3 regions of the Priestia sp. 3CA3 genome follow, and region 2 is predicted to be linked to each of the others. Evidence: riboswitches for the same ligand, from Rfam matches in the RefSeq annotation. Region 2 holds a riboswitch; each other region holds the start of a gene.

Region 1 (3,280 bases), on a different contig from region 2:
GACCTCTTCTTTGGAAGGATTTTGGACGACCTCGAAGAAATTGTTTGTAAAAACAAGAAAGTAGAAAGCTAGGTTCAAAAAAAGAGGCTGGGAAAAAAGGGTTTTAGACGAAATGAAAAATGAACCATTGATCAAGATGCTTGATTAGTGGTTCATTTTTTTTATTAGGGTAAACGTAGATTTCATGTGTATAAGTCTTTCTAGCAGGTGATTGGAGAACAAGACGAAGACTCCTGCGGGAAAAGCGGAACAGGTGAGACCCCACAGGAGTGTATGCGACGAGGAGGCTCAGCGACCGCCCGCGCAAAGCGAAGTCTTGTACGGAAATCAACTGCGGTGTCACAAGCGATTCAGCTCATGTATCCCATTTGCCTTTAGATTGGATTCACTTCGTTGTGTCCACCCTCTTTTAGAAAACCGTACGAAACCTTGTAGCAGAAGGCTCAGTCAAGCGTTATAATAGATAGTGAATGATGATATATTCTCTATATTTGTCATATATTTGTATTACATATGTAATTGAAGAAAAACATTCACTTGATATACTGTTTAATGACTTAACTTTATCTTAACATTCACAGTGAAATGCCTGTTCATAGAAACTTAGAACATACACAGCAAATGGAGGAGCTATCATGGCAAACGAAAAGATGCAAGAAGGACTCAATCGTTTTATTAAGGAAGATTTAAATGACCTTTTAGGTAGACTGTTCCCCCTAATGGACCGAGAATGTGCGGAAGAAAAGAGAATGCTTATCGAAACGGCGGTAGAGTACATTTATTCTTCAGGGTATCATCAAGGAGCAAAAGACTTGATCGAAACACATCGAAAAGATGATTACAAATTGTTAAGGCAAAAATTAGCGTCAACGCCTCCTGAAAACTAATTTTTTTGAAATTTCTTTTGACAACATAAATGTAAGGTGTTAAGATGACTCTACATTCAAAATATTATAAACAATTAAAACTCTTATTGAGAGAGGCGGAGGGACTGGCCCTGTGAAGCCCGGCAACCATTTAACAATCTTGTTAAAAAGGTGCTACATCCTGCAAAGCGTACAGCTTTGAAAAATAAGAGAGGATTTCATAGATACTATGCCTCTCTATTCATAATAGAGAGGCTTTTTATTTTATGTGAAGGTGTTTTGAATGAACAATTTCATAGAAATGCATCAGGTGCTGTGTAACGAATGTACGCAGCTTAAAAGGGAAGACCGGTGAAAAGCCGGCGCGGTCCCGCCACTGTAATGGGGAGCAACTTATTAACCACTGTTTCATGTTGAAATGGGAAGGGATAGGAAGCGATGAACCTAAGTCAGGAGACCTGCCTGTTGTATGCACTTAAGCTCTACGGGATATAGAGAGGAGTGAGGAATACGTGTTGAGAAAAACAGGCTATCTCAACTTTAGTTAAGTATGCGTATCATCTCTCTTTTCATTTCGAAAAGGGAGATTTTTTAGTTTAGCGATAAAAAAATATACAGGGAGTGGAAAAAATGAGCAGTGTAAAAAGTTCAAATGTAGGTTATCCAAGAATTGGTGAAAAACGAGAATGGAAAAAAGCGCTTGAGCAGTTTTGGGCAGGAAAGCTAGAGAAAGATATCTTTCTACAGGAAATTGAAGCTCTTCGTCTTGGGCATCTGAAAAAACAGCGTGACGCAGGAATTGAACTGATTCCAGTCGGCGATTTTAGCTTATACGATCACGTGTTAGATACAGCCGCTATGTTTGGTTTGGTGCCAAAGCGCTTTGAATATAACGGAGGCCCGGTATCGCTTGAAACGTATTTTGACATCGCGCGAGGAACAAAAGGTGCCGTAGCCTCTACGATGACAAAATGGTTTAACACAAATTATCACTACATCGTACCCGAGCTTGAGGAATGTACGCCGGCACTTGTAGAAAATCGCCCGCTTCAATTTTACAAAGAAGCAAAACAAAAGCTGAATATCAAAGGCAAGCCCGTTATTTTAGGTCCAGTAACATTTGTGAAGCTGTCAAAAGGATATAAAAAAAGTGAGTTTAAGAAAGTAGTTGAACAGTTTGTTCCTCTTTATGCAACAATCTTAGCGGAGCTGCAGGCAGAAGGCGTGGAGTGGGTACAAATGGATGAGCCGGTTTTAGCTACAACGCTATCAAAAGAAGACCTGGCACTGTATAAAGAAGTCTATCAAGTCCTGCATGACGCGGCACCGAATGTAAAAGTCATTTTGCAGACGTATTTTGACAGCGTAGATTACTATAAAGAAGTAGTTGCTCTTCCTGTTCACGGAATTGGATTGGATTTTGTACATGACCGAGGCGAAAATCTCACGGCACTTAATAAATATGGTTTTCCAACTGATAAAGTGCTGGCAGCAGGAGTGATTGACGGACGAAACATTTGGCGTGAAAACTTGGACGAACAGCTTTTAACAATCAGGGAAATTGAAGAAGCCGTATCAAAAGACCGTTTGATTCTGCAGCCTTCATCAAGTTTATTACATGTTCCTGTCACGGTGAAAAGCGAAAAAACCATTGAGCCAATTCTAAAAAACGCGCTGTCTTTTGCAGATGAAAAGCTAAAGGAAATCATGCTTTTAACAAAAGCGGTGCAGCAAGGAAAAGAAGCAATTGAAAAAGAAATAAGTGTAAGCAAACAGGCGATTCAAGCATTAAATGGATCATCTTTTCGAAATCACCAAGACGTGCAAAAAGAGCTGAAGCAGCTGCACAGCTATAAAGCAGAGCGCCAAGCGCCGTTTGACGTACGTCAACGTGTTCAGCAAGAAGCGTTTCAACTGCCGCTTCTTCCAACGACAACAATTGGAAGCTTTCCGCAAACAAAAGAAGTGCGAAAAGAGCGTCTGAAGTGGCGTAAAGGAGAGTTAAGCGATGAAGCATATGAAGCGTACATTAACGCTGAAATCAAAAAATGGATTGAAATTCAAGAAGACATCGGCTTAGATGTTCTTGTGCACGGAGAGTTTGAGCGTACCGACATGGTTGAATACTTCGGTGAAAAATTAGGAGGCTTTCAGTTTACGAAGTTTGGCTGGGTGCAATCATACGGTTCTCGCTGCGTCAAGCCGCCGCTTATTTACGGAGATGTCTCGTACGAGCAGGCGATGACGATCAAAGAAACGGTCTACGCACAGTCTCTAACCAATAAGCCTGTTAAAGGAATGCTGACGGGGCCGATTACGATTTTAAACTGGTCATTTGTGCGTGATGATATCCCGCGCTACGACGTGGCAAATCAAATTGCGCTTGCTCTTAGAAAAGAAGTGGAAGCACTTGA
Region 2 (3,280 bases):
ATTAGTGCGAATTAAAGTAATTGGAGTCGGCGGTGGAGGAAATAACACCGTTAACCGTATGATTGAACATGGTGTACAAGGGGTAGAATTTATCGCCGTTAATACGGATGCTCAGGCGCTTAATTTATCTAAAGCAGATGTGAAAATGCAGATTGGTGCGGCATTAACGCGAGGATTAGGTGCAGGAGCTAATCCAGAAGTAGGAAGAGAAGCTGCAGAAGAAAGCAGAGAGCAAATTCAAGAAGTACTGCAAGGCGCAGATATGGTATTCGTAACAGCTGGCATGGGTGGAGGCACTGGTACTGGAGCAGCTCCGGTTATTGCCCAAATTGCCCGTGAACTAAATGCTTTAACAATTGGAGTAGTTACTCGCCCTTTCAAGTTTGAAGGAAATAAACGTACCAAGCAAGCAGTAGGCGGTATTACTGCGATGAATGAATCGGTAGATACCCTTATTGTCATTCCAAACGACCGCTTGCTTGAAATCGTTGATAAAAAGACACCTATGCTTGAAGCATTCCGTGAAGCAGATAATGTTCTTCGCCAAGGTATTCAAGGTATTTCAGATTTAATCGCTGTTCCGGGGCTGATTAACCTTGACTTTGCTGATGTAAAAACAATTATGTCTAATCAAGGATTTGCGCTTATGGGTATCGGACGAGCTTCGGGATCAGATCGAGCAATTGAAGCAGCGAAAAAAGCGATTTCTAGTCCGCTGCTAGATGCATCCATTGATGGAGCAAGAGGCGTGCTGCTGAACATTACGAGCGGTAGCAGCCTGAGTCTTTACGAAGTACAGGAAGCAGCAGATATTGTCACGTCCGCTTCTGATCAGGACTTAAATATGATTTTTGGATCTGTGATTAATGAAGATTTAAAGGACGAAATGATGGTAACCGTTATTGCCACTGGATTTGATGATGAAGATATTTCACCATCAGCTTCCACTTCTAGAGTTTCAAGAGCACGCTACTAAATTAAATAACCAGCTTTTATGGTGGCAATTGTTTTTCAATTGCCTTAAAAGGGAATCCGGTGAAAATCCGGAGCGGTCCCGCCACTGTAACAAGGAGCCTTATGTCAAAAAGCCACTGTCTATTTAGAGACGGGAAGGCGGTATAAGGCAATGACTTGAAGCCAGGAGACCTGCCATAAATCGCAGCACACAATAACCTACGAGGATAGGGAGGTGTTTTGGCAGAATCAAAAATACGATAAACAAGGGATACGTTTATCTGAATTTGTTGTGAAGGCAAGCACTTCTTTTTAGAAGTGCTTTTTTTTGTGTATTAAAATAGAAGGTGGAAAAATGAATGATAAATAATAAAAAACTTGTATCTATGATATTTCTCGTGTTACTTTGCCTCACTGCTTGCGCTCCTAATGAAGAGAGCGTAAGTATAAAAGAAAGAAAGAAAACGGATAAAAGTGTGACGTTTTTATTTAATTTTACATCTGCAACGCTTGATCCTCATACGGACGATAATTATACAGCAGTTCGTGGGGGAGTAGGGGAGACGCTTGTTAAAATCAACGACGATTTAAAAATAAAGCCTTGGCTTGCTGAAAAGTGGGAAACGAAAGATAACGGCCTTACATGGACATTTATGATAAGAAAGAACATCATGTTTCAAAACGGAAAAGCGCTGGATGCAAATGCCGTTAAGTCTTCTCTTCAAAGAACGATAGACCAAAGTTATGCGATGAAAAACGCTTTAAATATTAAAGAAATGAAAGCGAACAGTCATGCGCTGACAATTACATTAAAAGAACCAATGCCTAAATTTCCTTCTGAATTAGTGCATCCAAATACAGCTATTATAGATGTTGATGCTTCTAATATAGCTAAGAAGCCCATTGGTACGGGTCCATTTCGCGTCTTGTCTTTTGATCAAGGAAATCAAGTAAAATTAGAAAGATATGAAAATTATTGGGGTGGAAAAGTGAAATTGAAAAGTGCGATCTTTGGATTTAACGAAGATGCTAATGCGCGAGTTGCTGCTCTTCAATCTGGAACAGCCGATATTATTTATCGCCCGCCTTTAGAAAGCTTGGGCACTTTACAAACAGATCCGTCTTTTAAAGTAAGTGGAGTACCTAGTGTGCGCACCCATTTATTGCTTTACAATCAAACTAATGACGCATTAAAAGACGAAAATGTAAGAAAAGCTATCGATACCTTATTGAACCGAAAAGAAATTGTTAGCAGCATCATGAACAATCAAGCGGCAGCGGCTCGAGGTCCATTTTTACCCCAATTTCCTTTTGCTGATAGTACTGCTAATGAGCAAAGAGGTATGACATCTGCTAAAAAATATTTAGAGAAAGCAGGCTATCAAATCAAAAATGACAAAGCAATTAAAAATGGAAAGCCACTATCGCTCTCTCTTGTCACATACAGTTCTTTGCCAGAACTGCCTTTAATTGCTCAGCTTGTACAGTCTAATACCAAAGAGTTAGGAATTACTATTAAGATTCACCTAGTTGAAGATAGCGATGAATATGTAATGGCAAAAGATGATTGGGATTTAGCATTGTACAGCCTTATCACAGCACCTAGAGGAGATGCCAGCTATTATTTAAGTACGAACTATTTGCCCGGCGGTGGTTTAAATGCCAGCCGGATTAATGATGATACGCTAACAAAAATGATAGAACAGTTAAATTCAACAGTAGATGACGCAAAACGAGATCAGTTAGCCAAACAAGCAACCGCTTTGATTAATAGAAAAATGCTGACGTCATCGATTGTACATCCAAACATTGTTGTTGCTTATAATCAAAAAGTGAAAAACTGGACAACAAATCCAAGCGAGTATTATATGCTGACTCAGCATTTAGACGTAACGCCGTAGTTAACAGTGCAGCATAAGCAGAGAAAAGAAAAAGTATACAATGATCGTTAAAAGGATGTGACAGTAAACGTGCAAGAAGTACAAATGTATCAAATTAAAGAAGTAAAAGAAAAGGATGCTGAAGTGATTCAGTTTGTTATGAATATGCGGAATGAGCTATTTCCTATGCTGGAAAAAAATCAGCTTCCTGTGGATTTGCTTCATTTTAATGAACATTACGTTCAAGCGAAAGACGCTGCTTTTTTTGCAGCTGTTACGGAAAATCAACAAGTAATTGGAACCATTGGTTTATACGCTTACGATGGACGGTTTCATGCATTAAAAGAGCGATATGAACATAGAACTGCAGCTGAGATTGTAAAATGCTATGTCGATCCAGCGTACCGGCGTCTAGGCATTGGACAGCAGCTGTTAAAAGCAGTTGA
Region 3 (3,280 bases), on a different contig from region 2:
TTTCCTTTCCTAAAAAAGAAGCCGGCTGTCCGGCTTCTTTTTTTAATAAATACTATATATTTTTTTACTGATGAAGCAACAGTTGGTAAAAAAAGCACCTTTTTTAAAGAGGTATAATAAGGCTTAAACCTTTTGTACATTTTGTTCATTTACAGAAGTTAAAATGTTTTTAAATTTTTAAAAGTTTCTTGTGACAAGTTTTGTAGAATGGGTTTTCAAAAGGATATGGTTTCGTCATAATGTGGATATAGCGATCACTACAATAATCGGAGGCGAATCTTTTCATGTGGGTACTGACGGTATATGCTGGAAAAGAAATGAAAATGTTTGAATTTGAAACTGAAACGCAGGCGAGAGAAGCTTTTGCAAAAACAAATGGCTGTAAAGTTCTTTCAGAAGTCGTGTATTATAATGATCCTCATTTAACGTTAGTAGCTATATAATGAAAAAACAAGAGCTGACTTTATGCTCTTGTTTTTTTATAGCTTCTTGTATCTTACGAAAAGAATAAAGTTGAAATAAAAAAAAATGTACGCTATGATATGGTAGTTACTTCTATTATTCTGATAGTTTAAAAGGTTCATATATATCAAACAGCAACAGTAAAGATGCCAAGAAGGCTTAATAGGGAAACTGGTGTAAGACCAGTACTGTCCCCGCAACTGTAAGTGTGGACGAACGAGTATAACCACTGTGAAAAAATCACGGGAAGGTTCTCAAGTAGAATGATACACAAGTCAGGAGACCTGTCTTTATTGTGAAGTTTCTATTTCTCCGGGGAGCGGGAAGGGAAACGTTGGCTTAAAGTGGCATTCGTGTACACTCTTATTCTAACGTTTTACCCGCTCGCATATTAGCGAAGCGGGTTTTTCTCATATCCTAAAACTACATATCGTGCAAAAAAGGTGCGCAATGACCACATTGCGTTAAATGGGAAGTCTGGTGTGAAGCCAGCGCGGTACCCGCCACTGTGAAGAGGAGCTGATTGCATATGCCACTGTATTCGGGAAGGCGCAATCAAGTAATGAATCGAAGTCAGGAAACCAGCCTTTTTCTAATGCGAAGCTTACCCTACGGGATATAGGTGGAAGTGCAAAAACTTAGTTTGAATTTTCTGCGCCTCTATCATTGATAGAGGCGTTTTTTTAGTAAAGGAGAGAATGAGTGTGACGACTTGGAACTTGAATGCAACAAAGCATCACGTATTGATTTGTAATGGAAGCAGCTGTATGAGAAAAGGTGGAGAAGAAGCCACGCAGGCTATTCGAAATAAAGTGACCGAACTGAATCTAGATGAAGCGGTTCATACAACCCGCACGCGCTGTAACGGAAGATGCAAAGATGCTCCTGTAGCTATCGTGTACCCTTCAGGAGATTGGTACAAGCAGGTCACTGAAAACGTAGCTCATCGAATTGTTGAAGAGCATTTAGCAGGGGGCTGCAGTATAAAGGAATCGCTTATTTATGAATATGATCAAAATGGTTTCGTTTCTCCAGAAAACAGTGACTCCATAGAAGGAATTGACAAAGTAAAAAGTAATGCATAAAGGAGGAGCTAGCATGAAAGGTAAACTACTAGTTATTGGATTCGGTCCAGGAAGCTTTGAGCATATCACACAGCGAGCAAGAGAAGCCATTCAAGAAAGTGATATGATCATTGGTTATAAAACCTATGTGGAATTAATTCAAGGACTGTTAACGAATCAACAAATTATTAGTACAGGAATGACCGAAGAAGTAAGCCGTGCACAAGAAGCTGTAAAGCAAGCTGAAGCGGGGAAAACAGTGGCGGTCATTTCAAGCGGAGATGCAGGAGTATACGGAATGGCCGGCCTTGTGTATGAAGTGTTGATCGAAAAAGGATGGAAAAAAGAAACGGGCGTAGAGCTGGAAGTAATTCCTGGCATTTCGGCTATTAATTCATGCGCATCTCTCCTTGGGGCGCCCGTGATGCATGATGCCTGTACGATTAGTTTGAGTGACCACCTTACGCCTTGGGAGTTAATTGAAAAAAGAATTGAAGCAGCTGCACAAGCAGATTTTGTAGTAGCCTTTTATAATCCGAAAAGCGGAAGAAGAACAAGACAAATTGTGGAAGCGCAGAGGATTCTATTAAAGTACCGTTCTCCTGATACGCCTGTTGGCCTTGTAAAAAGCGCTTATCGTGACCGTGAAGAAGTCGTAATGACGAACTTAAAAGATATGTTAAACCATGAAATAGGCATGCTGACTACCGTTGTTGTTGGGAATTCATCTACGTTCTTTTATGACGATTTGATGATTACACCGCGAGGGTATCAGCGGAAATATACCCTCAATCAAACGGAACAGCCGCTAAGACCGCATCAGCGACTTCGAAAAGAAGCAGAACCATGGGCTCTTGATCAAGAGGAGACTGTACAGCAAACGGCTTCAGCTATTGAAGCTGTTCAGAATAAAAAAGAAGAAAAAACAGCTTCACGAGCTCTTGCAGAAGAAGCGCTTCAAGCAATTTTAGGTGAAACTACTTCTCCGGTCGTACATCAGCCAATAGAGTCTATTTTTGAAGTGGCGGTTAGTCCAGGGCTTGCGAATAAGAAGTTTACGCCCGTTCAAATGACAACACTAGCAGAAGTTGTTGGTGAAAAAGGTACGATGGAGTATACGCCTGATCATCAAATTAAATTGCAAATTCCAACGGCTCATCCAGATGTGATCATTGAAAAACTTCAAGCAGCTTCCTTTTTATTATCTCCGGTCGGAGACGTGTTTACAATTAAAGCGTGTGATTTTTGTGATGGAGAAAAAAGCGACGCCATCCCACATACGGAAGAATTACAAAAGCGCCTCGGCGGAATGGACATGCCAAAAGAGCTGAAGCTTGGTATTAATGGATGCGGTATGGCCTGTTACGGTGCTGTTCAAGAAGATATCGGCATTGTCTATAGAAAAGGTGCGTTTGACTTATTTTTAGGAGCTAAAACGGTTGGGCGCAACGCGCATTCAGGTCAAATTGTGGCGGAAGGCATAGCGCCCGATGACATTGTTGAAATAGTTGATAACATTGTCCGTGAATATAAAGAAAAAGGTCATCCTAATGAGCGGTTTCACAAATTCTTTAAGCGTGTGAAGAACGTTTATGGATTCGATTATCAGGATATAACACCAAAAATAAAAGTAGAACCAGCTCCTTGTGGAGATTAAGAAATGGGAGGGCATTATATGAAATCAGTTTTATTTGTAGGTCATGGAAGCAGAGATTCTGAAGGGAACGATCAAATTCGCGAGTTTATCTCGACTA

Evidence for each region. A riboswitch is a leader RNA that binds a small molecule or an ion and turns the genes downstream of it on or off. The one in region 2 is predicted to bind cobalamin.
Region 1: linked by a shared signal. The riboswitch ahead of metE (5-methyltetrahydropteroyltriglutamate--homocysteine S-methyltransferase) and the one ahead of nikA (nickel ABC transporter substrate-binding protein) in region 2 are both predicted to bind cobalamin.
Region 3: linked by a shared signal. The riboswitch ahead of AC1VNJ_RS12400 ((2Fe-2S) ferredoxin domain-containing protein) and the one ahead of nikA (nickel ABC transporter substrate-binding protein) in region 2 are both predicted to bind cobalamin.

The regions. Positions count from the first base shown of each region.
Region 1 is NZ_JBXENJ010000002.1:664,487-667,766, reverse strand. Features, by position in the region: gene AC1VNJ_RS08640 (metallophosphoesterase family protein) at 1-50, shown strand, start outside; gene AC1VNJ_RS08635 (hypothetical protein) at 208-378, shown strand; gene AC1VNJ_RS08630 (hypothetical protein) at 636-887, shown strand; SAM riboswitch class I at 968-1,078, shown strand; cobalamin riboswitch at 1,158-1,346, shown strand; gene metE (5-methyltetrahydropteroyltriglutamate--homocysteine S-methyltransferase) at 1,497-3,280, shown strand, end outside.
Region 2 is NZ_JBXENJ010000009.1:101,039-104,318, reverse strand. Features, by position in the region: gene ftsZ (cell division protein FtsZ) at 1-976, shown strand, start outside; cobalamin riboswitch at 979-1,169, shown strand; gene nikA (nickel ABC transporter substrate-binding protein) at 1,314-2,855, shown strand; gene AC1VNJ_RS21885 (GNAT family N-acetyltransferase) at 2,925-3,280, shown strand, end outside.
Region 3 is NZ_JBXENJ010000004.1:114,475-117,754, forward strand. Features, by position in the region: gene AC1VNJ_RS12395 (hypothetical protein) at 285-443, shown strand; cobalamin riboswitch at 590-768, shown strand; cobalamin riboswitch at 887-1,066, shown strand; gene AC1VNJ_RS12400 ((2Fe-2S) ferredoxin domain-containing protein) at 1,167-1,547, shown strand; gene cobJ (precorrin-3B C(17)-methyltransferase) at 1,561-3,183, shown strand; gene AC1VNJ_RS12410 (sirohydrochlorin chelatase) at 3,202-3,280, shown strand, end outside.